4 regions of the Rossellomorea sp. y25 genome follow, and region 1 is predicted to be linked to each of the others. Evidence: riboswitches for the same ligand, from Rfam matches in the RefSeq annotation. Region 1 holds a riboswitch; each other region holds the start of a gene.
What was found. A riboswitch is a leader RNA that binds a small molecule or an ion and turns the genes downstream of it on or off. The one in region 1 is predicted to bind cyclic di-GMP.

Region 1 (8,023 bases):
TATGGTGAAGCGGACAGTGTCAATGATTGAAACAGCGAAAAAGATGCTCCATTCAGACTTAAGTGTAGCGGAACGACTTGTTTTAGAAAAGTATGTGTCTGCTATTGAAGGTCCGTCCCTCATAAGCAAAAGCATTGTCCAGCCGGGTGAATACCGTAAGAAGCTTATGAGTCTGTCTAAGGAAGAACTGGAGAAGGAAGCTGTTGCCTTTGCGCAGTCCATGCGTGAAACGGGGCTTGTCGCTCCCCAGCATGCGATACTACTAAGGTTCCTGAGCAGAAAGGTTCAAGAGCTTGTTCCGGCTGCCCTTCAGTTAAACGACAAAGGAAAAGCAAACCTAGACGAACATGCGGAGCTCGTATTCCAGCTGATTAAAGTGGCGATCTATCCAGCCACGAAGCAATCGGTTTATGGACTCGCCCTTATGCTTGAGCGGGGTGTATTATCTTCCTCTCCTGTATCACCGGGATTGAAAAGGCTGATAGAGCTTGATATTCGACCGGAAGTACGGAAGACGCTCCTTAATTCGTGTAAAGCTGGAGACGGAATTACAGCAAATTCTGTCCTTCTGGCCGGTGTCATCAATGTCCTCGGTCAACCGATCGGGATTGGCCAAGGCTTAAACCCGACTTGTCAAACAGCGCGGGGGATCAGCCTTTGGGCACAGCATGCTCCTGGGTACTTACTCGAACTGATTCCACGGGCAGCGAGGGACGGAGATATCGATATAATGTTTGAAGGAACGCCGGTCCATTCGAAAGAATTAAGTGGAGGGCTGGCGCCTGAGCTTCATCAAGAGCTTGATCCTGTGTCACTTGTTCTCGTTCCTCATCTTGACCGTATTTATAGTGAGATGATGAGACGTGTATCGCTTAGAGGGGAAGATGGACACCGCTGGGTGAATCCGGAATTTTATGGAGATTGGGTTCAAAAAGGGTTTAGCACAGTCATTGATTCACTAACAGGCCTCATCTCTGACTATCCGGGATTCGTTCGCCTATTCTATGCCACTCACCACCCGGAATACAATGATGACTACGGATTGATCTATCCGAATCCAGTCGGGATCTTCATCACAAATGTTCATGGAAAGCTCCTTGGCTTCCATGCCGTTTCGATTTTGAGAATCACCCAGGATCCCAAGGGCGAATACCGGATCTATTTTTATAATCCGAATAATGATGGATCACAGAACTGGGGGCAGGGCATCGAACCTTCCGTCATGGAAAACGGGGAACTGGAAGGAGAATGCTCACTTCCGTTTCACGAGTTTGTTTCCCGCCTATACGCTTTCCACTACAACCCTTATGAACAGGGAGATGCCTTTGCTGTGGAAAATGAAATTGTCGATGAAATCAAAGATCTTGCCCGGGATAGCTGGGGAAGGGATTATACGTGGGTTTGAATCAGTTTCATGGCGTTAAGCACCGTTATTGCTTAACGCTTTTTTTGCTGCCCGATGCCAGTCGATTTTTCGTGTTTTGCATGATTATGTATTCAGTAGCCATACTAAATACTGGAGGTGGAATAGATGAGAGATCATAAGAAACCTGAAGAGTTACGAATGGACACGCCGTTAAACCCGGAATTCACTTTGAATAATGAGGTTCGAAATCCCAGTCAAGTCTATGTTCCGGGAGAGTCTGTGGAGGAACATCATGCAGTAGAGGAAGGAAACGGGTTCATGGCAGAAAAGGAAATCGGACAATCCAATGAAAATGGGTAGGAGATGATAAGAATGAATACGAAAGAATTTCCCGTAGCGGACCTGTCTGAAGATACCTTGAATAAAGTGAGAAACATGGAAAGTGAACTTCGCCAGCAAACGGAAGAGGATATTATTCTAATCGCTTATAAGAATGGTGGTGAAACGATTGAAGGAAGAAGATAAAGTGAAAAAAGGAAATAAAGACATGCCCGATTTCAAACAGTTAAACGACCGTGTCATCGCAGAGGAACCGAAAGGACCATTTCTCGCCATCAAAACAAATATGGATACAGCAGGAGTCAAGGATAATCCGTATGCGTCTGAAAATGCAGATTCTGAACAAGATGAGAAATTACAGCAATTTTTCGAGGATGAAGAATTATAAGCAAATAGTGTCATGAGCAGTACATAAAAAAGCGCCAATCCGAAAGTGACTGGCGCTTTTTTGATATGATTATTGATTGAAAATTACATCTTTTCAATAAAGGAAAAAGGACTATACTAAAGAGGAAGAATAAAACAAACTGAAAAAGGCAAACTTGTTGAAAAGCAAGGACTGAAAAAGCTATCGGCCTGCCCGTCTTTCGAATGGCCGCCAAGCTGCCAGGCTCCTCACAAGAGTCAAGGCTCAAGAAGAGGAGAATGAAAGATGAATAGAATATGGAAGATGAGTATTTGTCTGATCCTGTTGAGTATCAATTCTTACCAATCAAATGAAAAGGCAGCTGGTATGGACGTGAGAGGGAAAAGCACGTGGCTTTGGAATACGGTTGACATCGTCGGACATAAAGAAGAAATCATCGGATTTTTTAAAGTTCATGGAGTAGATGAAGTGTATCTGCAAGTGAACCCGAACATAGAGAAGGAACACTATCAACTATTTATTCAAATGGCGACTTTAGAAAATATACACGTGTACGCCTTGGACGGGGCTCCAAAATGGGCGACCGTAAAAGGACAATCCGCCCTCATTGCTTTTTTTGATTGGCTGGAGGAATACCAGTTTGAAACGAGTGAGGATCAAAGATTTACCGGTGTTCATTTGGATGTGGAGCCTTACCTTTTATCCGGATGGTCAACCGCCTACGGCAAGACGGTGTTGAATTATCAGAAGATGGTGAATGAAGCAGTGATTCGATCTGATTCGCTTCAGCTTCCATTAGGGATGGATATTCCATTTTGGTTTGATGGGAAAACATTTAACAATGAATTAGGAAAAGGTAACCTTGCTCAGTGGGTGATTGGGAGGACGGATGAAGTTGGTGTTATGGCATACCGGGATCTGGCGAATGGGGAGAATGGAATCATTGAACTTGTCAGGAATGAGATGGAATTTGCCCAGGCTGCAGGGAAAAAGGTGAAGGTAGGAGTGGAAACAGCTCCATCTGCTGAAGGGGATTTCCTGACATTTCATGAAAATGGAGAGCAAATCATGCTTGCTGAACTTGCTCTTGTTGATGCCCAGTATGGTACATATTCTTCCTATAATGGAATCGCAGTTCACCATTACAGAAGCTGGAAGGATCTATCTGAATAGAGACAAAGAAGAAATGAGGAATGAAAGATGCCGAAAGTAGCCTTGGTTGCAGGATCCACTGGATTGGTTGGTTCACACCTGATTGAAATACTCATCAAGAGTCCCGAGTATAAAAAAGTGATTTCGTTCGTGAGAAGAAGCAGCGGGGTGAAGCATGAGAAGTTGGATGAACGAATCATCCCATTCGATCAGATGAAGCTCCTGCCCCACGAGGAAATCGACGATGTATTTTGTTGTCTTGGAACGACCATCAAGAAGGCGCAGACGAAGGAAGCATTTAGAAAGGTAGATTACGAATACCCCGTTCAGCTAGGAAACCTCGGTAAGGACCATGGGGCCAAACAATATATGGTCATATCAGCTATTGGGGCGAGCTCCGGTTCACCGTTCTTTTATAGTAAGGTGAAAGGGGAGCTCGAGGAAGACTTAATAGCCCTGAATTATCCTGCCCTGCACATTTTCAGGCCATCCCTTCTTTTAGGGGAAAGAGATGAATTCCGCCTTGGGGAAAAAGCGGGAGAAATCTTTTCCAGAGCCATCCGCCCGGTAATGGTAGGTAAGTTAAAAAAGTACAGAAGCATCTCAGGTGGTCAAGTGGCTTATGGAATGTACCGTGCCGCCAATGGCCATGTCAGTGAAAAAGTAACCTTCCATGAATCGGATCAAATTCAGCAGCTGTAAAAAGAGGAGGATAAAATGAAGAGAGTACTTAGGGGACATCATCTTCTTTGCACCCACGGATTTAAAGGCATGGGGTATAGTCCTGATTTTGTAAACGTTATGACGGAAATAGTGGGAGAAATACGAAATGATGAAAGGGATCTTCCCATTCAGGTCGTTCAAGCCTTTGATGACGCCTGTCAAGCATGTCCACATAAAGGGAAAACAGTATGTGAAAAAAGTGAAAACTCCAATGATCATGTTCTATCATTAGATAGCCGTGTCCTCCGGCATTTAGAGCTGAAACACGGGGAAACCTATATGAAATCAGATCTGATTATCCGAACGGCTAATAAAGTGAAACCTGAGGATCTTGATCATCTATGTAAAGGCTGCTCCTGGCTTGAATATGGGGTCTGTAAGGAAGGGATCGGGAAGCTGAGAGAAAAAGTTCTGGCTTAAGAGAAGGCTCTCTTACTACTTTCTCCTATAAAATAAAAAAGACCCGCATTTGAGCTAAGCGGGTCTTTCGGGTCAGAATGCATAAAAATGTCTCAAGGCATTCACGAGATGCTTCAGCGATGGGTCCTCTTCAAGATTCACAATCATTCCTTTAATGACGACCTGCCGGGTTTCATCTTTTTGAATTTCCTCTTGAATGACTTCCAGAGAAATTTTGGTATTTTCATCCTCTGCTACTTCACGTGCATCCTCGATCATATGAACAAGTGTAGACTCATTGATCCTGTTAGATAAAGTGAAATCCTTCACCAGATCCTCCACTTTTTCAAAGGAAAGAACAGGCTGATCCCCGCTTTTTAGTAAGCCTTCCACTAAATCATCCGTACGTTTCAATATGAATCGGGACAAATAGGCAAAATCCAATTCGATTTTATCAAGCATCACCAATTCTAAATAAGAATGGAAAAAACCTTGAATCATCATAGTGATATCCCAGAAGTAGGGTTCGATTTTTTTTCCGTAAATCCCATATAATCTTTTTTTATAATAACGATGGGTGTCCATTTTCATTTCACTGAGGAGATCATGGATTTCATCGTTAAACGGCATGGCGTTCTCTCTGATCTGCATAATGATAAACTCTTTATGTTTACAGATTTCAATAAGCTGGCATTCTAATTGCTTTTGGAATTTTTCATAAGGAGGCAGATCCTCGTTTTCAATCTCATTCACTTTAGCTGTGATCATTTTAAAATAGTATTTCATGATAGCCAATAGAAGGGCTTCCTTTGACTTGAAATACAAATAGAATGCACCTTTAGATATTTCACACTCGTTCACGATTTCTTGCACCGAGGTGGCGTTAAACCCTTTCGTGGCAAACAGCTTAATCGATGTTTCAATAATTAATTTCTCTTTTTCCTTCATGCTTTCCTCTCCTTGATAAACTCCTTGACTCTATTATGACCGATTGGTCACAATAAATAAACCTTTAATTTTATAAGTATATTGACTTATGACTGTACGGTCAGTTATATTAGATTGTGTTATGACTAGTCGGTCAGAAAATGAGAGAAGGGACGAATAAAGAGTGAATAGTATTATTAATTTCGTACTCAAGAATAAGTTTGCCGTATGGTTAATGACCATCATCGTCATTATTGCTGGCTTATATTCAGGATTTAATATGAAACTCGAAACCTTGCCAAATATTAATACACCGATTGTAAGTGTTACGACGGTGTACCCTGGAGCTACGCCTGAAGATGTAGCAGAAAAGGTATCAGAACCAATTGAAAAACGTTTGAAGAATTTAAATGGAGTTAATGTTGTCAGCTCCACGTCTTATCAAAATGCTTCAGCCGTTCAGATAGAATACAAGTTTTCGAAAGATATGGACGAAGCAAAGACTGAAGTGGAAGATGCTCTTTCGGATCTCTCTTTTCCAGAAGGGGTCAATGAACCGGAAGTCTCAAGACTGAGCTTTAACGCTTTCCCGATCATTGCGCTGAGTGTTGCAAATGAAGACCAATCTTTAGCTGAATTAACCTCAACAGTTGAAGAAACCATCGTACCACAACTTGAAGGAGTGGACGGGGTAGCATCTGTTCAAGCTTCAGGTCAACAAGTTCAAGAAGCACAAGTCGTTTTCGATCAAGAAAAGCTTGCTCAATACGGCTTAACCAAAGAAACGGTCCAAAATATGATCAAAGGGTCTGATGTGACAGCACCATTAGGGCTTTACACGTTTAAAGACAGTCAGAAATCTGTGATGGTTGATGGAAATATCACAACGATCGAAGATTTGAAAGAGATGAAGATCCCTGTGACACCTTCAGCTGGGAGTATGGAAGCGCCGCAAGGACAACAGCCTGGTGGTCAAGCTTCTCAAGGTCCACCTGTAGAAACGCCTCAGGCTCAGGAAGCACCTGCGGGGATGAAGATCCCAACCGTACAACTATCAGACATTGCTGATATCGAGCTGAAAGGGAAAGCCGAATCCATTTCCAGAACCAATGGGAAGGAATCCATCGGACTTCAAGTGGTGAAAACAGCAGATGCCAATACAGTAGACGTTGTGAATGCCGTAAAAGAAGAAGTGAAAGCTTTTGAAAAAGAGTTGGACGGGGTTGAAATCATCTCTACCTTTGACCAAGGAGAACCGATTGAAGAGTCTGTCAGCACCATGCTGAATAAAGCTTTATTCGGTGCCATATTTGCCGTCATCATCATTCTGTTATTCTTGCGGGATATTAAATCGACGTTAATCTCGGTCGTATCGATTCCATTATCGCTGTTAATCGCGATATTGCTCTTAAAACAAATGGACATTACATTGAATATCATGACCCTTGGAGCGATGACTGTAGCCATCGGACGGGTAATCGATGACTCCATTGTAGTAGTAGAAAATATCTATAGAAGAATGTCACTGAAAGGTGAACTGCTTAAAGGAAAAGAATTGATCCGGGAAGCAACAAAGGAAATGTTCGTTCCGATCGCGTCTTCCACGATTGTAACGATCGCTGTGTTCCTTCCGTTAGGATTGGTTCAAGGGATGATTGGGGAACTATTCCTTCCATTCGCCTTGACGATCGTGTTTGCCCTATTGGCTTCACTTCTTGTGGCAGTAACGATTGTACCGATGCTTGCTCACTCGATGTTTAAAAAAGGTGTCGGGAAGAAGCATGTGGAAAAGCAAAGCCGTTTAGCGATTTGGTACAAAGGCGTATTAAATTGGACGCTGAACCATAAAATCATCACGTCACTCCTGGCTGTCGCGATGCTTGTCGGAAGCTTGTTCCTGGTGCCGCTCATCGGTGTGAGCTTCCTGCCATCAGACGAAGAAAAAATGATCATGGCCACGTATAAACCGGAACCTGGTCAAACTGAAGAAGATGTAAATCAAATCGCTCAAGAAGCTGAAAAGTATTTCCAAGGACGTAAAGGGACTGAAACGATTCAGTACTCGGTTGGCGGGGAAAACCCGATGAGTCCGGGAAGCTCAAACAATGCAATATTCTATGTTCAATACAGCGATGATACAGAGAATTTCTCTGAAGAAAAAGAACAAGTCATTAAAAAACTTCAAGAAACAACAGATAAAGGGGAATGGGCTTCACAAGACTTCTCCGCAAGTGCCGGCAGCAATGAAATTGTCGTGTACGTGTACGGTGAAACCCTGAAAGAAATCGAACCTGTCGTAAACGATATTCAAGCTATGATGGAAGATAAAAAAGATTTCAAAAAAGTAGGATCAAGTATCTCTGAATCGTACGATGAGTATTCGTTCATTGCAGATCAGGAAAAATTGAGTGAGCTTGGCCTTACAGCAGGTCAAATCGCCATGGAACTTGGTCAGACACGTCAACGTCCCGTCCTCACCACCATTGAAAAGGATGGAGAAGAGGTAAATGTCTATTTAGACGTTGAGAAAGAAGAGTACGAAAGCATCAACGACTTGACGGACAAAACGATTCAATCACCACTGGGCATTGAAGTTCCGATTAAAGACGTCGTTGAAGTGCAGGAAGGTAAGACATCCGATACTGTTTCACGACGCGACGGAAAAGTATTTGCTCAAGTAAGCGGAGAATTAAAATCGGATGATGTATCAAAAGCTTCGCAAGCCATTCAAAAAGAAGTCGAAGAGCTTG
Region 2 (8,023 bases), 1.1 Mb from region 1:
AAATGTAATAATTTTTTTCCTTAACATCGTATAAAGTGATGTTATAATAATTTTCGGGAGAGCAATTCGAGGTTTTTCGCCATTTCGTGTCTAATTATGGTAAAAACATTGTTGAGTTCATACCATGTACATATGTCGATAACAGCCAAGAGGGGAACTACATAATACAAATTAGGTGATTTTATAATGATAGAAATGAAAGACGTATATAAGCAGTACAACAATGGTGTCATGGCTGCTAATGGTTTTAACGTCCACATTAAGCAAGGCGAGTTTGTGTATGTTGTGGGTCCAAGTGGCGCCGGAAAATCTACTTTTATTAAGATGATGTATCGTGAAGAAAGACCTTCTAAAGGAGATATCATCGTAAACGGTATCAATCTGGCAAAATTAAAAAATAGTAGAGTTCCATACTTAAGAAGAAACGTTGGGGTCGTGTTCCAGGATTTTAAGTTGCTACCATCGCTTACTATCTATGAAAACATTGCCTTCGCACTTGAAGTAATAGAAGAACACCCTAAGCAAATCAAAAAGAGAGTTATGGAAGTACTTGACCTGGTAGGGTTAAAGCATAAAGCAAGAATGCTTCCTGATGAGCTGTCAGGGGGAGAGCAGCAGCGTGTATCAATTGCACGATCCATTGTGAATACGCCGAAGCTTGTGATTGCAGATGAGCCTACAGGGAACCTTGATCCCGAAACATCTTGGGATATCATGAACATCTTTGAAGAAATAAGCAACCGTGGTACAACAGTGATCATGGCTACACATAACCGGGAGATCGTAAATACTATCAAGCATCGGGTAATTGCCATTGAGAATGGCCGAATTGTTCGTGACGAACAGCGAGGTGATTACGGTTATGAAAGCTAGAACGTATGGTCGACACCTTAGAGAGAGTTTCAAAAGCATCGGACGTAACGGCTGGATGACGTTTGCATCAGTGAGTGCCGTTACCGTAACCTTACTGCTTGTCGGTGTGTTTATGGTACTAATGCTAAACATGAACAAGGTTGCAACCGATATTGAAAAAGACGTTGAAGTTCGCGTCCTACTCGAGGTTGGTACTGAAAAAGCTCAAATTGATGAAATAGATAAGAAGATTAACCAAATAAGTGGAGTCGAATCCGTCGAGTACTCCTCTAAAGAAGAGGAACTTCAGAACCTTGTGAAAGATCTGGGAGACGATTTCAGATTATTTGAACAAGATAACCCATTATATGATGTGTTTATTGTAAAAGCAGAGAATCCTCGAGACACAGGGAAGATTGCTGCTGAAATCAGCAAGTATGAGAATGTAAATGAAGCCCTGTATGGTGAAGCGAAGATCGAGAAATTATTTAACGTACTGGAAATGAGCCGAAACGTTGGCCTGGTGTTAATCATCGGTCTGTTGTTTACCGCCATGTTCCTCATCTCAAATACAATAAAAATTACGATTGTCGCAAGAAGAAGGGAAATCGAGATAATGAAACTCGTGGGTGCAACCAACTGGTTTGTACGCTGGCCATTTATACTAGAAGGATTATGGCTTGGAATTTTAGGTTCTATTATCCCGATCGCTCTTGTAACAACAGGTTACTACTATGCCTATGACTTTATTAAACCAAAACTACAAAACCATTTTATTCAGATATTGGATTTTACCCCCTTTATCTATCAAGTAAACGGATTAATTCTATTAATGGGTTGCTTGATCGGGGCATGGGGAAGCTTTATGTCTGTTCGTAAGTTCTTAAAAGTGTAAAATTTGATAGGTTGATAGAAGCTGAAAGGAGCATGCCGCTTGAACAAGAAGTATTTCATATCATTATCAATTGCAGCAGCATTAACAATCGGAAGTCTACCAACATTGGGGACAACTGCTAACGCTCATTCCTCCGTGGAGGATCTAAAGAAACAGCAAGATGACATTTCTTCTAAAAAAGAAGAAATTAACGGAAAGATTGATGAGAAAAAGTCAGAAATTAACCAAAACATCAATAAACAACAAGAAATCCAAACACAAATTGCTGAAATCAGTACAAAATTAAAAGATACTGAAAATAAGATAGCTGAAAAAACAAAAGAGATTGATGAAACAACTGCAGAAATCAATAAACTTAAAGAAGAAATTGAGGTTCTAAAGAAAAAGATTGAAGAACGAAACGAACTATTAAAAGAACGTGCACGTGCGATCCAGGAAAAAGGCGGCTCTGCAAATTATCTTGATGTACTACTTGGCGCGGACAGCTTCGGTGACTTCATCAACCGTGTAACAGCAGTAAATACAATCGTAAGTGCCGATAAGAAAATCATGGACGAACAAAAACGAGATCAGGCTGAATTAGAAAAGAAACAAGAAGAAGTAGAAGCAAAGCTTGCAGAATTAGAATCTACTAAAGCAAGTCTTGAATCTCTTAAACAAGATCTTGATAGTCAAAAAGCTCAAAAAGCTGAGTTATTCAAGCAGCTTGAAGCACAACAGGCTTCTCTTGAAGTAGAGAAAAAAGATCTTCAAAAAGAATCGGATGAGCTTTCTAAAATGGAACACCAGCTTGAAGGTGAAATCCAGGCTGAACAAGCACGCTTAGCAGAACTTGCACGTCAGCGTGAGATCGAGCGCAAACGTCAAGCGGAAGCAGAAGCGGCAAAACGTGCAGCAGCTCAACAACAAGCAACAACAAGCAGCAGCGGTGGTTCTTCTTCAGCTCCTGCTGAAACAGCTCCAAGTGCACCAGTAAGTGCCGGTGCCTGGACATCTCCAGCTTCCGGAACGATTACAACAAACTTTGGCTGGGACGTGTTGAACGGTAAAAAGCGTTTTCACTATGGTACAGATATCGCAGCGCGTGGCAGTGTTCCAATCTCTGCAGCTGCTGATGGATATGTCATCAAGAGTCACTATAGCTCAAGCTATGGAAATGTAGTATACATCACTCACTCAATCAACGGTCAAACATTCACAACTGTTTATGCCCACATGGCTTCTTCATCTGTAAGCACTGGACAAGCAGTTAACAAGGGAGACAGAATCGGTTACATGGGTAACACAGGATACTCTTTCGGACAGCATTTACACTTTGAACTTCATGCAGGTTCATGGAATGCATCGAAATCAAATGCTGTAAACCCACGTCAATATATTAACTTTTAAATTCTAATTAGAAACCCCGCTCATGAGCGGGGTTTCTTTTATGCGATAGAATCGATATACTTCAATTCTTATAGGTATAATGAGAAAAAGGAAGTAAAAACTCTCATTAGTATTTTCATATCCTTTTTCTTCTAGTATAATGACAACTATATAACTGAATTTGTATAGTCCTTCGACAAAGGCAAACTAATTGAAAAATTAGGACGCAAAACCACGGGTCTACCATTTTAAATGAGAATAACGATGGCCGGGTTACCGAAAACAATGGATTACAATGAATACTATTCCGAACGTTTATTAGTATCATTTAGCCTGCCTTTTTGGTGGGCTTTTTTATCTTACGACGTGTTTGGTAGGATTTGAATCTGTAGTAAGGATGATGATGTTGGAATTGACTGAATTAAAAAGGCAATTAAGAAGTTTTTGTAGAAGGAATAGGACTGCTTTGAGGTCTACTGATGTAGGTGAATATACAGCTGAAGAAATCACAGAGATAATTATCGAACGTATAGGTGCTGAAGAGGTTAAGAAAATCCTAATGGACATTGAAGTCATCAATCGCCGTAGCGGAGATACAGTTAAATACTTTATACTTATTTTAGAAGGTTTAAAAGCAGCATAGGACATATAAAACCGAATACCGGGTTGAATGGTATTCGGTTTTAACTATTTTAAATAGATTTCATTTTAGATCGGTTCTGGAAAGTTCACTCCAAAAGATAGCAGGTAAATATCATTGCAAAAAGATAGAGAGTATGTTTTAATGACATTATGCCGTTATAAAACGTAATGATTACGATTAAAGAAGGAGTGAATCATTTTGGCCAAGAAATCAAAGGTAGTAAAAGAGAAGAAGCGTCAGGAGCTTGTTCAGAAGTATGCAGATTTGCGCAGGGATTTAAAGGAGAAGGGTGATTATGAAGCGTTAAGGAAGCTGCCGAGGGATTCCTCGCCGACGCGATTAAACAGTCGCTGTGAAGTTACAGGGAGACCAAGAGGCTATCTCCGTAAATTTAAGATGTCCCGTATCGCTTTCAGAGAGTTTGCTCATAAAGGGCAAATACCCGGCGTCAAAAAATCAAGTTGGTAATACATTAATCTTCAAGGTGGGGAATTAAGAATGAAAAAAGACATTCATCCAGAGTATCAACAAGTGGTATTTATGGACACGAACAGCGGTTTTTCCTTTTTAACTGGATCTACGAAAACATCCAATGAAACGATTGAGTGGGAAGACGGGAACACGTATCCTTTATTAAAAGTAGAAGTAAGTTCGGACACGCATCCATTTTATACAGGAAGACAGAAGTTCTCTGATCGCGGAGGCCGTGCAGAACGCTTCTTGAAAAAATACAACATGAACTAGTGCATGTCGTACCACTACAAAGAATAGGTTAAGGTATAAACTTATGCCGAGGTGAATACGATGAACGAACATTTAATGGAAATTGTCGCACGGGATATTGTTAAAGGCCTGCCAAATAAAAAAAGGGACATCTATCAATATGTGGTCGGACTTGAAGATGAATTGGCGAGCCGATCCGAGACGTCTGAGGAATTTATGGCCTTACTTGTGAAAAACTCTCCTCATCAACAGGCAGCCACTCATTTTAAAATGAGCTTTGGAGAGCTGATGAGGCGGATGAGGGAAATCGAACAAGAGATTAATGCGAAATTAGATCAAAAGCTGCAAAATGTAACGTGGATTGATTATACAGACACCATTCGATCGATGAAAGGAACAGAAGCAATAAATTCAAGATACTTCTTCTTTTCCATGAATCATGCATATACTAAATAATAAGTAGAAGTTTAGAGTTTAAATCGTAATCATTTCGTTATAAAAGCAATACTTAGTAGGAAATAGCAGGGAACCGGTGTTTTTCTTTCTATACTGTCCACTGATCAATCACTGCAAAAAACATAGAGGAAACCCCTATACTACAAAAGCAGAAATAAAGGATTCTCCTTCATGGGGAATCCTTTTATAATTCAAAATTTCGACACACATTACTCCATGCTATCTGTAATAATTCTCCTATAGGATACACTATGAGTAAATAACTTGCTTGTATATAAAAGATTTAAGATACTAATACATATAAGGGTATATTTAACGAATGGAGGAATTCCCAATGGCCGGAGATTTATTTGAACACCATAGAGCTTCAAAGCTCCTGGATCCAAGACGTCAAGAGCTCGTACCGGTGGAAAAAGTTCTCGAACTTCTCAAACTCAATGAAGACGATATCGTCGCCGACTTGGGCTGTGGGAATGGCTACCTGACCCTTCCCATTGCGAAAACGGTTGAATCGAATGTCCAGGCAGTAGATCTGCAGCAGGAAATGCTGGAATACTTGAAACACCGTGCAAATGAAGAAAATGTAGACAATATCGTTTATGTGAAATCGTCCCTTGAATACCTCAGTTTCAATAAAGGCACTTTGGATAAAATTGTATCTGCCTTTGTCTTGCATGAAGTTCCCGATCTGATCAAAGTATTTCAGGATTTACACGATATGCTGAAGGAAGATGGCATTTGGCTGATCCTGGATTGGGAAAAGGTAGAATCAGAAATGGGACCGCCTTTAGATCATCGCATTTCTTCCGGGGAACTCGATCGACAGCTCAAATCATCCGGGTTCCGCACAACAATAGGTCACTTGCATCCATCGGTTTATTACATTGTCGTTAAAAAAGAATAATAAATAAACCAGAACGTGACTGGAGGGAGTTGAATGGCTATGATTGAACAGTGGTACACCATAGGCTCCTTCACATTCCCGGCTTCGTGGGGAGCCATTATCTCTTCGGTCATACTCACTTTCCTGTTCCTCTTCTTCTGGGATAGAAAGGCAAGCGATTGGTATTCCAATGGTATTTTTACCTTTTTACTCGTCTGGAAACTGAGTGTGATTGTGGTTGACTTCCAAACGGTTATGAAGCATCCCATTACCATCCTCTACTTTCACGGAGGAGTCGTTGGGTACTGGTTGGGACTGATAGCGGCGCTTACTTACATATTTGTTAAAAAAGTGGATCATCCGTCTACTATCATCATTTCATGGATGGTCACAGTTCTTGTCTTTGAAGCTGTCCTTCATATGCTTCATCACCACTATCTTCTAGCTGGTATTCAAGTACTGCTCAATCTATTGATCACTGTCTTTTTTATTAAAAAAGCCAGTGATTCCGGTGGTGATATCTGGGCAGGACAGTTATTAGTCATGTTTACTTTAGTACAGTTATTTCTAAGTGCCTTCATCGGCGGCTTTGAATTTACCGTCACCACCTGGACATATCTGATCATGATGACCTATCTCATCTTTCTCTTAAACATAAGGAGGAAACACAATGAATAAACGAAATTTTGCTTTGGCCATCGTTGCGCTTCTTATCGGCATTTTCTTAGTGAACTTTTTTCAGGATCAACAGGAAAAGAAGGCCAGGGAAGAGGCTGCACAATTAGCCAATGAATCCATGGATCTTTCTAATGCACAGCAGGGGCTCGCAAAAGGGGACCGCGCTCCGGATTTTAAATTAACCACCTTAGAGGGTGAAGCCGTAAAGCTTTCAAATTATCAAGGTAAGAAAGTGATCCTGAATTTCTGGGCAACCTGGTGTCCGCCATGTAAAGCTGAAATGCCCCATATGCAGAGTTACTACGAAAACAATGCAGAGAAAGAAAACGTTGAAATCCTTGCCGTCAATCTGACGTCCATGGACGATGGGGAAAAAGCAGTCCACCAATTTGTCGACGGTTATGAACTGACCTTCCCTGTCCCAATGGATAAAGAGGGGGCGGTCGGTGACGAATACCGTGTATTTACCATCCCGACCACCTACATGATCGACACCAAAGGCATCATCCAACACAAAATCGTCGGCCCCATGAACGAAGACATGATGGGTAAAATGGTCGAAGGAATGGAATAATGGAGAGGGACGGACCTCTGAATATCGATGTTTGACCTTATACTCTATGAGGTATTAAATGAATGTGATAAAAAAAGGAGGAGATGTGAACATGTTTCATTACACAAAGGAAGTTTCAATGAGTGTGAAAGAAGCAGTGGAAGCGGTAGAAACTGTCCTGAAAGATGAGAGCTTCGGTGTACTATGGAATCTCGATCTTGCCCAGAAATTGCAGGATAAGGGCCTTGATTTCAACGAAGAAGTAGTCGTATTAGAGGTGTGTAATCCACATGAAGCTAAAAAGGTGCTGGAAGAAAGCATGCTCGTAAGCTACTTCCTTCCTTGCAAAGTGACGGTATACACAGAAGGCGGTACCACCAAGATCGGTATGGCAAAACCAAGCAAGCTGATCGAGATGGTGGATAACGATGAACTAAAAAGCCTGGCATTGGATATTGAAAATCGCCTGATCGGATGTTTGGAAAACGTTCAATAAAACGCAGTGCACCTGTTGCAATTTGGCAGGTGTTTTTTTATGCCTCCAAAAGATCTTACTCCTCACAATCTTCTGAATATGATACACTTTTAAAAATACATAGATTCAGGAAGGATGAAAGAGAGATGAAATTCACAACTAAGGTCGTGCACAGTCAGTTAAAAGGAACAGAGGAAATCCGCAGTAAGACGACTCCGATTTATCAGACCTCTGCTTTTTCTTTTACTTCTTTAGAGGAGTTGGAGGGTTTCTATGAAGGGAAGTCTCCTTATCTCTACACAAGAACGGGAAATCCAAATACAGACGAGCTTGGAAAGATGGTGGCAGACTTGGAAGGAGCCCCGGCAGGTGTAGCAACTTCTTCTGGATTATCGGCCATCCTTGTTGGTATCCTCGCTGTTGTGCAATCAGGGGATCACATCATTGCTGCCGAGGATTTATACGGGGGTACGTTCCATATGCTGAAAGAAGAGCTG
Region 3 (8,023 bases), 740 kb from region 1:
GTACGCAATATTTTATCCAGGATGCCGGATCACTTGGAAACCCTCGATTATTATGAAGCGACCCGATTCGTTCGCTGGTTTGTGCGGATCCTGCCGATGGATTGGCTGATGGAAAAGGACAGTTCCCTTGTGAATGAACTCCTTCTATCCATGCTTCCGTACAGCTTCTTCTCGTACAATGAGTACCTCATTAGCGCGAAGGCTTATCGTGAATGGGTCGAACTGCAAAAATACATGAACTACAGCATTCAGGAGATGGAAGGCATGGGACTCCGCGATGTGACGAAGGAAGCACCTGAACTCGCACTGCCTATCTATTATTCAGGGGTCATGGATGCAATTGATCAGAAGAATCGAGACAGCTATAAGCAGGCGGTCCGCTATATGAAGAAGATCCGGACGATTTATAAAAAAACGAAGAAAACCGAAAAATGGGATGCTTATCTCACCTATATTTTAGATAAATACAAGCGATTACGTGCGTTCCAAGAAGAGTGCAGAAAGGGTAAGTTAATCGATGCTTAAACTGTCTTCCGTAAAGATCAACGTCAACACAACTGAATATGAAGACCGTTTCTTCATCACAGCCGTAAACGAAGAAGGAGAGCTTCTGGCTCCAAAGGAATGGAAGAGTCAGCTGTTTCTTTGGCATGAAGAGAGTTTCTACGGGACTCTTCTCGAGGATTCCACAAATGGGGTTGCCGTGACTCAGTGGCAGCTTCTTACGTTGCTTGCCGGTGAGCATTTCAGCAGCATGATCCAATGGGACTGGGACGAAACCGGGCAGGCGTGTATTGCGATTGCTCCTGTGATTTACGAGGCAGTGGAAGCCGGTCGCTGGCTGCCCCGCTTCGAGGAATGGCAGGAAAAAGGACTGCAGTTTCATATCCCCGATGAGGTCTGGTCGAATTTTAATGATGAGTTCTGGAAGGAAGAGCTTCCTGATGGAGGTCCGTCCCTCAAAAATCTCACCGAAACTTGGTTTCAAGGTGCGTTGAATGAGGCGATGGCTTCGGGCGGATCGAGTGCGATGAAGAGGATTCAGAAGCTGAAGGAAAGTACGCTGACGTCTGAAGAGCTGGATGCGTATTTTGATGAGAAACGTTGGAGTGAATGGATTGCCGGTGAGGATGAAGAACTTCCGTTTTCGATCGGTCTGAGGATCTCTGAGCCTCTTGATGAGGATGAGTCCTGGGAGCTTGAGACGATTTTAAGAGACCGCAAGAAAACGAATCGCGTCATTTCACTGGCTGAAGACACAGTCCCTCCTTCCTGGAAAAAGCATCTGCCTGATGTATCCGAAGAACAAGAACGGTGGATGAAGATGATGCCGATCCTCCGCGATACGGACGGTTCATTACGAACAGCTCTTGGTGAGCACGATGCTTGGGATTTCCTATCCGTACTAAGTGAGAAACTCATCGACCTGGACATTGAAATCCTCCTTCCGTCCTGGTGGGAAGCGATGAAGGATGCTCAGGTGCTGGTAAAAGCAAAGCTGAAGAACACGGACACAAGCTATCGTAAATCCTTCGTTGGCCTGAATGCCATGCTTGATTTCGACTGGCGATTATCCATGAACGGAGTCAATCTGTCAGAGGATGACTTTAATCAGCTTGTCGATAATCAGCGCCGCTTGGTGAAGATTCGCGGTCAGTGGATGAAGCTTGATCCCGCTATGATTAGAAGGATTCAGCAAATGATGACGAAAGCGAAGCAAGAAGGGATTTCGATCCAGGATATGCTGGAGCAGGAACTTGTTCCCCGCGATTCGGATGAATCGGACCTGGAGCCCGATGACGACGAGCATGATCCTTATAAATATGCCAGGATCCAGCTTGAACTCAATCGGTCAATGAAAAAGATGATTCACCAGCTGACAAATGTGTCATCGATTCCTTTAACGGAAACACCTGACGCGTTTATCGGCGAGCTCCGTCCTTACCAGCAGCTTGGAATGAGCTGGATGCTCTTTTTACGAAAATTCGGCTTTGGCGCTTGTCTTGCTGATGACATGGGACTCGGAAAAACCGTACAGCTGATCACGTATTTGCAGCATGTAAAAGAAACCGAGAATCCGGATACCCCTTCCCTAATCGTTGCCCCTACCTCCGTTCTCGGAAACTGGCAGCGGGAGTTGGAGAAATTTGCTCCTGATTTGAAGGTCCACCTTCATTATGGACCGAACCGGGCGAAAGGCGAACAATTTGCCAAGGAGATCAAAGGTGTCGATGTGGTCCTCACCTCTTACGGCTTGTCCCACATCGACTTTGAAGAACTATCGGAAGTCGTCTGGACATCGATTTCCCTCGACGAAGCACAAAATATCAAGAATGCCAATACGAAACAATCCAGGGCGATCCGTAAACTCAGCGGTAAGCATCATATTGCGCTCACCGGGACCCCGATGGAAAACCGATTATCGGAGCTGTGGTCCATCTTTGATTTCCTTAACCACGGGTACCTCGGTGGTTTCACGCAGTATCAGAAAAACTATATTGCTCCCATTGAAAAGGATGAATCCGAAGAAAAAGTCAAAGAGCTTCAGGCAAAAATCAAGCCGTTCTTATTGCGTCGTACGAAGAAAGATCCTGAGGTGGAATTAAACCTGCCTGAAAAACTGGAACAGAAAGAATATTGTCACCTGACCGCTGAGCAGGCAGCACTCTATGAGCAGCTGGTAAAAGACACTCTTGCTAAAATTGAAACATTGAGTGGATTTGAGCGCAAAGGATTAATCCTGCAAATGCTTAACCAGCTGAAGCAGTTATGTAACCACCCTGCGCTCTACTTAAAGGAACCGGATCCTAAATCGATTCTCTCCCGCTCTGAAAAAATGCAGAAGCTGAAGGATATCATAGAAACTGCACTGGAATCCGGTGAAGCATGCCTGATCTTCACGCAATATATTTCAATGGGCGAAATGATCCAGGAAGTGATGAAAGAAGAATTCAACGTTGATGTCCCATTCCTGAACGGCAGCATGGCAAAAGGAAAACGGGATGAACTCGTGGAGAAATTCCAAAATGGTGAATTCCCAGTATTCCTGCTTTCATTGAAAGCCGGCGGAACCGGATTGAACCTGACCGCAGCCAACCACGTCGTCCACTACGACCGCTGGTGGAATCCGGCGGTAGAAAATCAGGCAACCGACCGTGCCTATCGAATCGGACAGCAACGATTCGTTCATGTTCATAAACTTGTCTCTTCAGGGACACTTGAAGAAAAAATCGATGCCATGCTAATGAAAAAACAGGCATTGAATGATGAAATTATCCGCAGTGATCAGTGGGTTACAGAATTGTCTGATCAAGATTTGGAGTCTTTGTTGGTGTTGGAATAGTTGTAGGTAACCTCTTTCCTTTTGTGGGAAAGGGGTTTTTTGGTAGGTGTGATAGTGAAGTTAGGGGTGAGCTGGCGTTTAAATAGTCTCTAATGGGGGGCTATTTTAAAAGGGTTTTGACAAATCAGGGGTTGGTTTGAGGTTTTTTAGGTCGTTTTTACAAATATAATTGTAAAATAATTGCGTTTCCTGTTTATAGATTCGTTTTGTTGTGCCGCTTCCGAGCTAACTTGTGCCACTTTCAGCGTTTGTTGTGCCACTTTCCACAAAACACGTGCCAAAATGTGAACAACTAGAATCATTATCGTCCACCACAAGCGAAGGTCTAATACAATCGCTCTTTACTAAAGCAAAAAAACGCCGGCTCCCAATAGGAAACCGACTCAATATGAAGACATTAAGGGGAACGACTACTTTCTTACTCACTGCTACACATGTATATTTCTAATGAGGTAGGTTTGAGGCATGTTGCGATGACCATTGGCATTTGAGACAGCTGCTAATTAGGTTGGTTGGATTGTTCGTATGGAAAGAATTCTCGATGAGGGGTGTTTTATACTTATGATGAGGTTTTTAAAACTGGATTCGGGTACTCGTATCCTTGCTCAAGGGCTGTCACCCGTTGAGATAGATAGAAATTTTCGACGTTCGCTCTTGCTACTTTTTTGATGAGGTCTTCTGTTAACTTTTCCATTCTGTCGATTCTTTGTTCAAGATCTTGCAGTGTGGCCACAACTCCATCTCCCTTATAAAAATATTAGAACGGTAATTCGATTGTTTCTTTCTTGCTTGTCTCTGAAGCATTTACAGGCTCCCGCTTACTGTCCATAAATCTGACATTTTCAGCGACGACTTCCGTTACATACGTACGCTTTCCCTGATCATTCTCATAATGACGGGTTTGTATGCGACCCGTCACTCCAACGACAGATCCCTTTCGGCAGTATTTCTCCATATTGTCTGCAGCCCGGTTCCAAACGGTACAGAGTACGAAGTCTGTATCAATTTGGCCTTTTTGATTCTTGTAGTTGCGATTCACAGCTATTGTAGCGTTAAGTATCGATTTTCCTTCCAATGTCTTTCTTGCTTCAGGATCTTTGGTCAGCCTTCCGACGATGGTCACTTGGTTGATCAATTCGCTTCGTTCCCTCCTTTCTCTTAAGGTGTTTTCATCTTACAACCATCTCTCCTATGTTGTAAAATCGTAAATTTCCGAAATTCGAGGCGAAAATGGCTTGAATTTCCGAAATTCCCCTAGGGAGATTTTCTGTTTTTTACTCAAAAGCGGGGTCAAAATCACAAAATTGCATCTTTCGTTCTTTTTTTCATTGAGGAATTTATTAGGGAAACAATTCCTACTATGATATAATTTTATAAAACCTTTAAATGGGAGATGTTCGTTCATGAAAACCTTTAAAGTTATTTCACTTCAAGTAGTGGAAAACGATGAACTGCGTGACTTTGAAATTGTGGACGGTCTGATTATAAATAAGGAAGATGGACAGAGTACGTGGCTCGTCGAAACATATTTGTCGAATGAATATATTGAATTCTTTCAAGAGGCTCAACAAAGGAAGGAAGATTTGGAAATCCAAGTCGTCATTTCCCATAAAGCCAATGACCCGGCTGCTTTCATGACATCCATCCGTTGTATTAAAGAGATGGATGACCATATTAGCATTATGTTTGAGGGGAAATTGAAGAAACAGCGCAACGAATATGCTGAATTACTGTTAGACGACTTAGTTCAAAAAGGATACTCAGGAGAAGAACTTATTCGCGAATTCCGTGAGAAAATGGTATCGAAACCGCGTATTCCGGCCACTGCTAAACCTAGTGTTTAATTATACGAAATTATGTAATATCCATGTGAATTTATATGATATAATGAAATTAATTTTGTGACTTCAGTTATGAAGTTCTTAGGTAGGTGTCCCTTGTGATCGGAGAAAGAGTAAAGAAATACCGACAAGAAAAAAGAATGTCCATGACAGAGCTTGCTGAAAAAGCCGGTGTCGCTAAGTCATATTTAAGCTCAATAGAACGCAACCTTCAACAAAATCCATCTATCCAATTTCTTGAAAAAGTGTCAGCTGCTTTAGGAATTCCGATGGATGCTCTATTACATGATCAATCAGAAAATCAGAATATCGACCATGAGTGGCTCAAAATTGCGGAAGAAGCTATGGATTCCGGTATTACAAAAGAGCAGTTCCGTGAGTTCATTGAATTTAACAAATGGAAATTAGGTAATAAATAAAGTCTTGCGATCGGCTCGCAAGACTTTATTTATATTAAATCACTTTGTACTCGGCTTTCATTTCCTGGGATTGATTATGAAGAAATTCTCTGATTTCTTTTTTAGAAATTCCGGCGTTCAGTGCTTGTTTGATAAGTTCCATCCATTCAAGATCAAGTTCACGATTTGTCAATATAAATACCCTCCCAAAATACATGTATGTATTCCAGGCAATCCAGCCATCATAGTTCTCAAATAACCACACCTTCTACATTCATATATTCAACATGTTTGTGAAGATATGCCTACTCTATAACCTTAGATCTGTGACTTTGCGTCCTCATCTTTCAATAAGTTTGCCTTTATCTGACTCTTCCCTTCGAACTACTTCGATTATACTAATAAAAGTTCCTTTCATTTGTTGTTTTTTGTCAATTCCGTCAATTTAATTTACACTTTTTTCCTACACTTTAACCCATATTCTGACAATATCAAAATATTAAGCGTCTTTTTATTAGAATATCTTGTTAGTATTTGTCGTAAAACTACGAATACATGCTATTTTTATAGCTTTCCAGCTTTTTTCTTAAAGGGAGGACTTTTTCATTAATACTTTGGTAATTACTAGGATTATAGAACGCATGGTTAGATAAGTCAAATCCGCATGTGGGGCAGATCCATTCGCCCGATTCAGTACTACTGTAGGATGGTCTGGTGCAGCGGTTGCAGGTTTTTTTGTACATAACATCACCTCTTATTAATATGTCTCTTTCTTTTTTCGTATAAATCTATTTAGAAATATTAAAAGTAACCCTGCAGTAATAAAGGAAATCCCTAAAAATAGTAATTTATACATATCGGTAGCAGTATTTGGTAAATTCAATCCCTGTGATGGTAGTGGTTTTGAAGGAAATGTGCTTTTATCTGATTCTGACCTATCAATAAGTGGTGTGGTAGAATCAGTATCAGTATCTTCTGAAGGCTGTGGGGCTAAATTGGATTCTGCCGATATAATGATCTCAAATAGTGCTGAAGTATTTTGATACTCGTTCCCCAGTTCATAGGGAACCATAATTGAAAACATTAAATCTTTCCTTTCACCTTTTTTCAATAATTCCGGTGAAAATCCGTTGAAATTTTTTAGTTTATCATCAAATAGTAAATTTGATGAACTATCCGTATAAACCATTAAATCTAATTCATTAAAAAGCTTCTTATCAGGTTGCTTACTGTTTACTTGAAAAGTATAGCTTATGTCTTCAGTTCCTCCATTTTTAATCGTTAACGTTTTTTCCGTCCAATCCCCAGGTTTCATATTATCTATTTTAAAAAGAAATACTTCATCAGGGATAATTATCAGATCTATTTCGTTCGCTGTAGCCTTTTGTATATTCACTAATCCTGAATAAATGAAAACTACAGTAAATAAAATGATTAGTTTTTTAGAATTCATATTTTCATCCCCTATAATATATGAATATATACTTAATTAATGTTGATTGTTACTGTTTTGTTCTTTTTAAAGAACTTATTAATTCATTATAAGATTCTAATTCTTAATTTGAAATCCTCAAATACATCCAATACACAACTCTAATGAGCAATTATCGGTCATTCTCTCAAAATTGCTTTGTTTTATTAACTTTTTTGTATTTTATAAAATACATTTTGTTCTATATAATGAATTAAACTGTTATAAAGGGAGTAATATTCATGGTAGGTGAGCGGATTAAGAATCTGCGTGAGCAGAAAGGTTTAACAATTAATGAATTAGCATTACATTCTAATGTTTCTAAGTCTTACATTAGCTCCATAGAAAGGGGGCTGCAGAAAAACCCCTCTATTAAGGTATTAAAAAAAATTGCACTTACTTTGGATACTTCTTTAGAAAATATAACCTCTGCGCATAATAAAGTAATTATTCTTGGTGAAGAGTGGATTGAACCTCTTGAACATGCTATTGAGCACGGTTTAACCAAGGAAGAATTTCATGACTTCCTTTCTTTTGTACAATATAAAAGGAGTAAGCATAACAATGAATAGACTACTATTAGTTACTGGATCCATTCTTCTATTAATAGGAATAGGTTGTTCCGTTCTCGCTATTTCGGAAATGAATAAGCAGGAAGAGGCTCAGATGGATTCTTTAAAAGAGGCGAAGAGTTTGGTTCTAAAAGATTCTGAGGAGAATTCCGGAAGTCTAGAATCAGTCAAAATGGAATATCACTTTGAAACCGGTGATGTGATAGGGCTTTTAAATATCCCAAAATTAGGGCGTGAAGTTCCAATCATCTCAGGTACCCATGAAGAGGACTTAGAAAGAGGAGTTGGTCACGTCTCAACAACTAAACTTCCTGGGCAACAAGACCGAATTTTTCTTGCTGGTCACCGGGATACCGTGTTCAAACAAATGGGGGAGCTAAGAAAAGGGGATACCTTAT
Region 4 (8,023 bases), 310 kb from region 1:
TCAAGACGACAGCTTCAAAAACGAGTCTTTCAAAAATGGAGTGTTCCCATCCCAAAACGGGCAATCCCCAAAGCACAGGTCTTAATAGAAGATACGCAATGAGACTTAAAGGCAGGAAATGAATGGAATCAACCATTCGATCAAGCCAGTTTTTCCTGTTTTCTTTTAAATGAAAATGATAGGCAATACCTAGATAGAATCCACCAATCACCCTTAGGGAAGCGACAACCAGTGCAAATAGGAGGGTATACTTTGCCCCGACAATCAGTTGATCGAGGATGCTATACCCGAAGAAATCGGAGCCTAAGATCATCTCTCCAAATGGTTTATGAGGAGGTGCACTGATGATTCGTCCCTCATCGTTCTTCATAAACTGAATTTGTTTAATCGGCTCTTCTTTCATGACTGGATAAAGGAAACTGATAACAATCAAGAGAAAGATGACACTAAAGCCGATGGCAAACTTCCCATTATGCATATGCTGCCACCAAAGCCGTCTAATCGTAGAAAGCCAGCCCCATATCTTCCATTCATTCCACCTCGTTTTATCCCTTTTATATTTGGAATGATCGACGCTTCCCTCCCGATTAATCCATAGATATACACCTTGATACACAACAAAAAAAGGTGTGTAAATCATCATCAGCGAGATGGCTATGACCATCGGTCTGAAGTCCTGGACGATATAATACGTGATTCCTCTCATATTGAAAATCGTTTCAATGATAAATAAGCTCGACAGCATCCCCCAAATAATCAGCTTTCCATGATAAAACAGGCTTGGAGAAATATTTTTCAGTACGTGGGCAAAGAGGATCCTGCCTTTTGACATTCCCTTACTTTGGGCAAACTCTATATGTGGCTTAAGCATCTCTTCTTCCATAATAAAAAGAAGAATACGAAAGAAAGAGATCATGGGAATAATCGATAATGTGATGATAGGAGCAAGAAAGATCTTTTCATCCCCAAACTCTGTAAATTTCATTAATTCGAAGCCGAAATGCTTTATACCATACACAATGAGAAGCTGGAGCATAAACGCAAACATTAAGTCAGGTACCGTCTCAAATAGGTTTAATACTTTCTTTAGAGAAGACGTAACCCATCGGGGCAAAAACACTGTGAATAGTGTAAGGATGAATGCTATTCCCAGGCCCAAACCCAATGCTCCGCCGATAATCTGCAAAGAATACAGATAAGGTCCCCAAAGCATGTCCAGAAAATCGACGGTTATCCCTTTATAGGAATAGCTCCAATTTTCACGGTCCAAAAATACAAAAACAAATTTAATGAACTCTTCAAAGAATCCGACAAAATTATACAGACCCCTCTCCTTAAATACTTCAGGTGCGATACTCACGGCTAAAATACCAATCAACCCGAGAATATAATAGAACATAAATTTCAGCGGAAATGTGAGAAGCCTCATACCTTGATCCCCTTTTTTCTCTTTTTCCTCAGTTTAATGGAAATGTTAAATATTTTCAATTTTATTTCAATTCCAACAAAACCACTGTAGGTTTCCACGAAAAAAGGTAACTCCCACACTTCAGAGTCACCATTCCATTTAAGCTAATAGTCGACTTGGCCTTCCCAGATAAAAGCCTTGTCCTATTGTAATCCCAATTTCCTCTGCCACTTTCATATCCTGTTTGGTTTCAATTCCTTCTAACACAATTAACGTATCCTTACCGTAAAATTGATTAAAAAAGGACAGGAATCGTTGTTTCTTATCATCTTGAGCCAGATTTAGAGCAAAATAGCGATCCAGCTTAATGATTTCCGGTTCATATTCAATGGATTTCTTGATGGAGGATGTCCCTTGACCAAAGTCATCAATCGCATACCATACTCCATATTGCTTAAGTTCTTTGAGTGACTCTTTTAATAATGGATTCTGCCAGAGTTCCTCCGCACTCGACTCATTAATCTCAAGTACAAGACGCCCCTTAATTTCAGGATGCTTCTTCATGAGGTCATAAAAATAGGTATGAAAGCTTGGGTGAAGAATCGTCGTAATATAAATATTAAGAAATAACTTACAGTTCTTCAATCCATTCTCTGAAAAGCTTTCAAGAGCTTTTGAAATGGATAAGGTATCAAGCTTATATAAGATATTCGCTTTCATGGCAGACTGAAAGACACTTTCAGGGTTTTCGTTATACTTGTTTCGTAACAGGCCCTCATATGCATAGAGGGATTGATGCTTGCCCATTTCATATAAGGGCTGAAAATCATGATAAATATAATCGTTTTGAAAAATAGTAAAGATGTTCATAGGACCCCTATACTCTCTGTTTATTTTTATAGAAGATGTCTAAATGTAAAAAAGCCTTATAAAAAAACCACACAAAAACGTATTCCTACGTTCGTATGTGGTCGGTTGCGCTACTAGCTCCCCTAAATGTAAGCGCCCATCTATCATTTAGGTTCAAAGCTCCCATTCGAATTGTCTGTATTCAATGAAATTAGTCTTATAAGAAAAATATACCACAAACGTAGTACTTATGGGGTATGTTTTCAATGGATATTAGAAAATTCTTAAAAAAACACTCATCTTGATACATACGGATTGTCTTTAACCCAAAACCTCCATGGATAATCCCTCGCTTCTCCAGTGTTTTCAATTCCTATTCGTTTTCCTTCTACAATGTTTTCTGGCTGGTATCCTCTTGAGATGATGAGAGGCGGTTCTAAATAGCTCCCTCCGTAGTCCTCCATTGTGATGCCTAACGCTTTCGTCAGCTTTCCTGGACCATTTGTCCAATTTTTCTTTATATGACCCGGCCTTCTTCTTTCCATAAGCCCCAACCCTTCAAGTGGTTCAACGGCTCTAATGAGAATCGCTTCAGGCTTCTCTCGTTCACCGCTCACTACATTCACTAAACAATGGGTATGCATAACATATGTATATATCCGGCCTGCTTCATGAAACATGACTTCCGTCCGCTTCGTACGCCTGTTTCCATAACTGTGAGCCGCTCGATCCTCAGGCCCTAAATAGGCTTCCGTTTCCACAATGTAACCTGATGCAGTTCCCTCCTCCGTCTCTTTCATTAATACACATCCCAACAGGGACTTTGCAAGCTCCAAAGTGGGTTGTTCGAAAAAGGAAGGCGGCATAGGCGTATACTTCATGATTTTCACTTCCTTTAACCAAATAGTCAGTACTCATAAGTATTGGTATACCCCATTTACTTGAGGGTTAAATATAATAGAATGTTTAGCTTTTATTTATAGCCTACCCTTAAACAAATCTAAAGGTATGGCTTCCACCTTCCGATCATTCCTGCCCGTTGTGGTTTCTGCTTTACAAAGAGAGTTCCAAATGGCTTCTTCTACGCTATCCACGGTCATTTCAAATAGGGTGGATATGATCGGTCCGTCTTCTTTAATGAAAGAGTAAAGAATCGTGTTATCATTGTCGGGCTGATGTGGAATCCGGTGAGCAGTAGAGAAAGCAAGAACAACATCACCACTTCCATGTGCTGCATACGAACCCGTTCTTGAAAGACCGAATGAAGCACGTTTGGCCAATCGTTTAAGCTGCCTTTCATTGAGAGGTGCATCGGTAGCTAAGATGATCATGATGGATCCATCGGGTATATCCATATCCTCCCCGGTGTGAAGGGTGGGAACCATTAAATCTTTTCTGTGGCCGAAATTCGTTAATACGAGTGCTCCCACTTTATACTTTTCATCTCCAAATGCATACTCCCTGGAGCTCGTCCCTATACCACCTTTATATCCTAAACAAAGCATCCCGGTTCCCGCTCCTACACACCCTTCTTCAACAGGTCCGGATTGTGCATGAAGAATGGCTTCCCTGGCATCTTCAGGCTTTACATGAAGGCCCCGGATATCATTGAGATAACCATCATTGCATTCTCCCACAACGACATTTACTGTCCCTGTTGTGTCGCCGATTTCAGGTGTTTCGCCCAGCATATATTGAACGGTCCCTTTTAACACATCCCCAACGGAAAGAGTATTCGTCAAGAGAATCGGGCTCTCAAGGACACCCAGCTCCTCCATTTGAATCGTCCCGACTGTTTTTCCAAAGCCATTGATTACATAGCTGGCAGCAAATATCTTTTCTCGAAACAGATTGCCTTCATGAGGTAATACCGCCGTAACACCCGTCCTTACCACGGTACCGTCATGCTCATAGTGAAGGGTTTTATGTCCAACCTTCACTCCCTCAATATCGGTAATACTGTTATTTTCCCCACATGTATACGAGCCGATACTACCTCCGATCTCCCGAAATCGTTTCCGTTCCATTAATGAAAAACCTCCTTCTTCCTTATCAGTAATTATTCGGGTCAAGAGCTCAAAACCCTTTTAAAACACAGAAGTAAACCCTATTTTTTACAGGGTAAAAATGAAGGCGGGAGTACATATTAAAGACTGTTAATGCCTGTTATAAAAGGTAATCAACAATATTGGAGGATCAAACATGAAAAAACGCTTTCTTTCGATAACAGTCTGTGCCGTCATCCCGTTTATGCTGATGACTGCCTGTAACACTAACGATACAAACGATAACCTGATGGATACACAGAACGTGAATTACGATCCGGTTTCCTATGGAAACAATGGACGAGATAGAATGGATGGGATGCAAGGAAACCAAACTCCCCTTCACCGTTTCATGGCTCCGATCGATCCAAATGGAGACTTACGCGAATTTACACACTTAGATCCAGGTGAGGAAAATACGCCTGGAAATGAAGAAGCCGGGCAGCCGAATCAGCCTGCACAAGAACCGAATACGGGTCAGCCCGAACCACCCACGGAACAGCAGCCTAAGCAGGATACACAGACTTCAGATGCAAATGGATTTATGAAGCAAGTAGTGGATTTGACCAACCAGGAACGCAAGAAGAATGGACTTAATGCCCTGAAGATGGATGGAGAGTTAGCGAATGTGGCGGAGATGAAATCAGAGGACATGAAGGAAAATGACTATTTCTCTCATACGTCTCCTACGTACGGATCTCCTTTTGAAATGATGGAGAATTTCGGGGTGGATTACTCCACGGCAGCAGAAAACATTGCCGTTGGACAAAAAACACCTGAATCTGTCGTTAACGCTTGGATGAACAGTCCCGGACACCGCAAAAATATTTTAAATAAACAAGTCACTCATATTGGCGTGGGAACAGCGAAGGATCCCAGTCAGGGGATTTATTGGACGCAGATGTTCATCGCGAAATAAAGGCTAAGACCGGTCACCTGTGATCGGTCTTTTCTATTCATTAGCCCACACCGAACTCGGCCTCTGGTCTGATTCAAAAATAATCCTATGGCTCATTGTGATGAACCGGCAGCTGCATTAAAATAATACTATAAAATGGAAAAACAAACCAAAGCGAGGGATTTTAATGAAAAATGCTTTTGCCGTGATCATTGCACTGCTTGCACTTGGAACGCTATACGTCATCCTGAATGACAATACATCGTTATTTGCTAAAGAAAGTCAGTCAGGAGAACGCATCGGGGTAACGGACAGAATCGATCACATCGATCTTAAAATGGAAGGCAGCGACACAGAAGTTATTCCTACAGACCAGAATGAAGTCAAAGTTGATATCAAAGGAAAAGGAACACTGACTTTAGCTGAAAAAGGTGACACCATTGAAGTGGCTGTAAAGCATAAATGGTATGAATGGGTAGCATTCAACCGCAAATCGAACGTAACCGTATACATTCCAAAAGAGTATGATCGAAGCCTCGAAATCAATATTGGCTCCGGTAACCTGCAATTTGCCGGAGAATCCGAAAAGAATCGAATGAAGTTCGATGAGTTATCCGTGGAGATGGGTTCCGGAAACATGATTCTCGAAAATCTTGAGACGAATGTATTCGAACATGATGGTTCTTCCGGAGACTTGGTCGTGAATGCTCTCTCCACAAAAGAAGGTAATGTAGACATCAGCTCCGGGGATGTAGAATTGTCGAACTACGAAGGTCCTCTGGAAGGTGACTTATCATCTGGCGAATTAACGGTCTCGATGGACACTCTAAAGGGAGACCTGAATTTTGATGTAAGTTCTGGAGGTGTCAACCTGGATTTACCTGAAGACGCGAGCTTTAAGCTGAACGGAAAAGCAAGCAGCGGAGATATCTCCTGCAACCTCCCATTAAAGAATCAGAAGGTAGACAATGGAGACATTTCAGGTGTGGCAGGGTCTGGTAAATACAACATCAATGTTTCCGTTTCCAGTGGGAATGTCGATATCTATTAAGAAAAAGAGTGTCAGGCCGCGACCTGACACTCTTTCTCTTATTTATGGTGAAAAGGGCATTTGCCCTCGATCGGTACCACATCGTCTCCAATGAAGTATTGCTTCCACTCACGGTGTTCAGGATCCCCGTAATGGCTGATATTCGGGTGCTTCGGTAAGCCGTCCCACTTCTCGACCCGCTCCCTTACTTTCTCACGGGACATAATGCCACCCTTTGACGTTCCTTCCAACCCTTCAAAGATCCTTCTCGGCTGAAAGCCTAATACCAAGCTATTTCCAAGGTCTCTCGTCTTTCGCTGCTTATAAGCAGGAGCATTCCCAAACACGAAAAACGGCTCCCCGGCAAACGAAAACGCCCACAAATGATGATCCGGATCCTCCGGATAATCCTCAGGCCAAGCCTCCTCATCCTCATCATGAAGAAACTGCAGAATCTTCCAGAAATACTCACGATAATGAGGGACGGACCTCTCCTCATCCTCTGGTTCCACAAACAAAAAGAATCCGTGACGAATCAGCCGCTCACCTTCTGGTACATCGAACAAGTCGATAAACTCTTGAATCGTTTCGGGAAGATGCTCCCAATTATCGTGACTTATATACGAATACCGAAGCTCTCCTTTTTTCTCTCCGGTCATACCGAAGTAACAAGGAAACGTTCGATCAGTTACTACCTCGTGAAAGTTCTTATATTCTTCTATCACCCATTGGGGAACAAGATCAGGGTTTTTCATATCTTCTTTTATCAGTAATAAGCTTTTCGCCATTTGCTCCACCTCACCATTATAAAAATGTATAGATGGTATGGTTTTCCCGAAGAGTGTAGGGTTAAAACAATTTCTGACAAGAAGTTATCTAAAACGACTATCCCGACAGGTGGAATAAGCGCAATAAACAAAAGGGTAAAGCGAATTCGCTTTACCCTTTTGTTTGAGTTTCCTTCACTTCCGCGCCCAATTCCTCTCCAAGTGCCACAATCGATTGATTGATTTTCCACACATAGTAGAGGTGATGAATCAGATCCATCTGTGACTTCAGTCTGCTTGGTGCCAGGGTTTCGATCTTTTCCCTTTCCACACTTATACTCCAAAGAACTTGTGCGTTCTCTTTTTCTTTTAGCAGCTCACGTAATGTTTCGATGTTATGAGTGATTTTCTCTTCTGTCTGCTTAAAAACGCTATTTAGTTCATCGGAAACCTTTGATGGTACTTTTCTATGGGATGAAGCAAGCAGATGCTTCGCATAGTAGTTGGTGGCTGTCACCACTGTGATCCAACGGCCGATCCCCGATCGTGTCATGGATCCAGGTCGTTGCAGAAGCGATTGTGCTTCATCCTTTATACTCTGAAGCTTCTGATCGAGATCAAAGGCTTGATCTGTTAATGGTTTTTCATCAATATTCGTAAAGGTTTTTATATAGGAAGAAACATAGCCTCCAAGCTCTTCAAGAAAATCATCAAAGGCGTCTGCCACCTTGTCCTTCGTTTTCTTTGGAAATACAAATGCCGAGACAGTCAGGGCAATCAGCGCTCCAGCAATTGTATCAATGACCCGTGCCCCCATCAGCTGCATGCTGATTCCGCCTAGCAGCAGGTCATACATAAACGCAATGAGCATTGTAATGAACAAGCTCATTAGAGTATAAGAAACCGTGAAGAGATAGAAGGCCAGGAACAGAACGACAAACAGAAGAAAAACTTCAAGCTCAGAATTTCCTGAAACGAGTTTTGCCGCTCCGAATCCAAGTATTGCTCCGATCACCGTTCCGACCG

Region 2: it holds a riboswitch for cyclic di-GMP, as region 1 does, so the genes downstream of both, AAEM60_RS20260 (hypothetical protein) here and AAEM60_RS02595 (amidase) in region 1, are expected to answer to the same signal.
Region 3: it holds a riboswitch for cyclic di-GMP, as region 1 does, so the genes downstream of both, AAEM60_RS21920 (anti-repressor SinI family protein) here and AAEM60_RS02595 (amidase) in region 1, are expected to answer to the same signal.
Region 4: it holds a riboswitch for cyclic di-GMP, as region 1 does, so the genes downstream of both, AAEM60_RS01095 (EAL domain-containing protein) here and AAEM60_RS02595 (amidase) in region 1, are expected to answer to the same signal.

What each region holds. Positions count from the first base shown of each region.
Region 1 is NZ_CP145886.1:505,305-513,327, forward strand. Features, by position in the region: gene AAEM60_RS02575 (hypothetical protein) at 1-1,405, shown strand, start outside; gene AAEM60_RS02580 (hypothetical protein) at 1,532-1,726, shown strand; gene AAEM60_RS02585 (hypothetical protein) at 1,739-1,891, shown strand; gene AAEM60_RS02590 (hypothetical protein) at 1,875-2,093, shown strand; cyclic di-GMP riboswitch class I at 2,231-2,316, shown strand; gene AAEM60_RS02595 (amidase) at 2,358-3,245, shown strand; gene AAEM60_RS02600 (NAD-dependent epimerase/dehydratase family protein) at 3,273-3,926, shown strand; gene AAEM60_RS02605 (DUF1284 domain-containing protein) at 3,942-4,367, shown strand; gene AAEM60_RS02610 (TetR/AcrR family transcriptional regulator) at 4,440-5,294, opposite strand; gene AAEM60_RS02615 (efflux RND transporter permease subunit) at 5,458-8,023, shown strand, end outside.
Region 2 is NZ_CP145886.1:4,020,421-4,028,443, reverse strand. Features, by position in the region: gene ftsE (cell division ATP-binding protein FtsE) at 187-873, shown strand; gene ftsX (permease-like cell division protein FtsX) at 863-1,747, shown strand; gene AAEM60_RS20265 (peptidoglycan DD-metalloendopeptidase family protein) at 1,787-3,136, shown strand; cyclic di-GMP riboswitch class I at 3,307-3,396, shown strand; gene AAEM60_RS20260 (hypothetical protein) at 3,528-3,758, shown strand; gene rpsN (30S ribosomal protein S14) at 3,957-4,226, shown strand; gene AAEM60_RS20250 (type B 50S ribosomal protein L31) at 4,257-4,502, shown strand; gene AAEM60_RS20245 (hypothetical protein) at 4,563-4,937, shown strand; gene AAEM60_RS20240 (class I SAM-dependent methyltransferase) at 5,272-5,841, shown strand; gene AAEM60_RS20235 (hypothetical protein) at 5,875-6,498, shown strand; gene AAEM60_RS20230 (redoxin domain-containing protein) at 6,491-7,072, shown strand; gene AAEM60_RS20225 (DUF302 domain-containing protein) at 7,164-7,547, shown strand; gene AAEM60_RS20220 (aminotransferase class I/II-fold pyridoxal phosphate-dependent enzyme) at 7,673-8,023, shown strand, end outside.
Region 3 is NZ_CP145886.1:4,398,151-4,406,173, forward strand. Features, by position in the region: gene AAEM60_RS21890 (hypothetical protein) at 1-525, shown strand, start outside; gene AAEM60_RS21895 (DEAD/DEAH box helicase) at 518-3,343, shown strand; gene AAEM60_RS21900 (hypothetical protein) at 3,903-4,076, opposite strand; gene ssb (single-stranded DNA-binding protein) at 4,101-4,478, opposite strand; gene AAEM60_RS21910 (YwpF-like family protein) at 4,747-5,187, shown strand; gene AAEM60_RS21915 (helix-turn-helix domain-containing protein) at 5,283-5,603, shown strand; gene AAEM60_RS21920 (anti-repressor SinI family protein) at 5,638-5,775, opposite strand; cyclic di-GMP riboswitch class I at 5,809-5,953, opposite strand; gene AAEM60_RS21925 (TasA family protein) at 6,340-7,035, opposite strand; gene AAEM60_RS21930 (XRE family transcriptional regulator) at 7,296-7,625, shown strand; gene AAEM60_RS21935 (class D sortase) at 7,618-8,023, shown strand, end outside.
Region 4 is NZ_CP145886.1:190,544-198,566, reverse strand. Features, by position in the region: gene AAEM60_RS01100 (ABC transporter permease subunit) at 1-1,429, opposite strand, end outside; gene AAEM60_RS01095 (EAL domain-containing protein) at 1,568-2,278, opposite strand; cyclic di-GMP riboswitch class II at 2,369-2,449, opposite strand; gene AAEM60_RS01090 (DNA-3-methyladenine glycosylase) at 2,554-3,138, opposite strand; gene AAEM60_RS01085 (P1 family peptidase) at 3,235-4,284, opposite strand; gene AAEM60_RS01080 (CAP domain-containing protein) at 4,460-5,221, shown strand; gene AAEM60_RS01075 (DUF4097 family beta strand repeat-containing protein) at 5,388-6,251, shown strand; gene AAEM60_RS01070 (YqcI/YcgG family protein) at 6,290-7,018, opposite strand; gene AAEM60_RS01065 (FUSC family protein) at 7,170-8,023, opposite strand, start outside.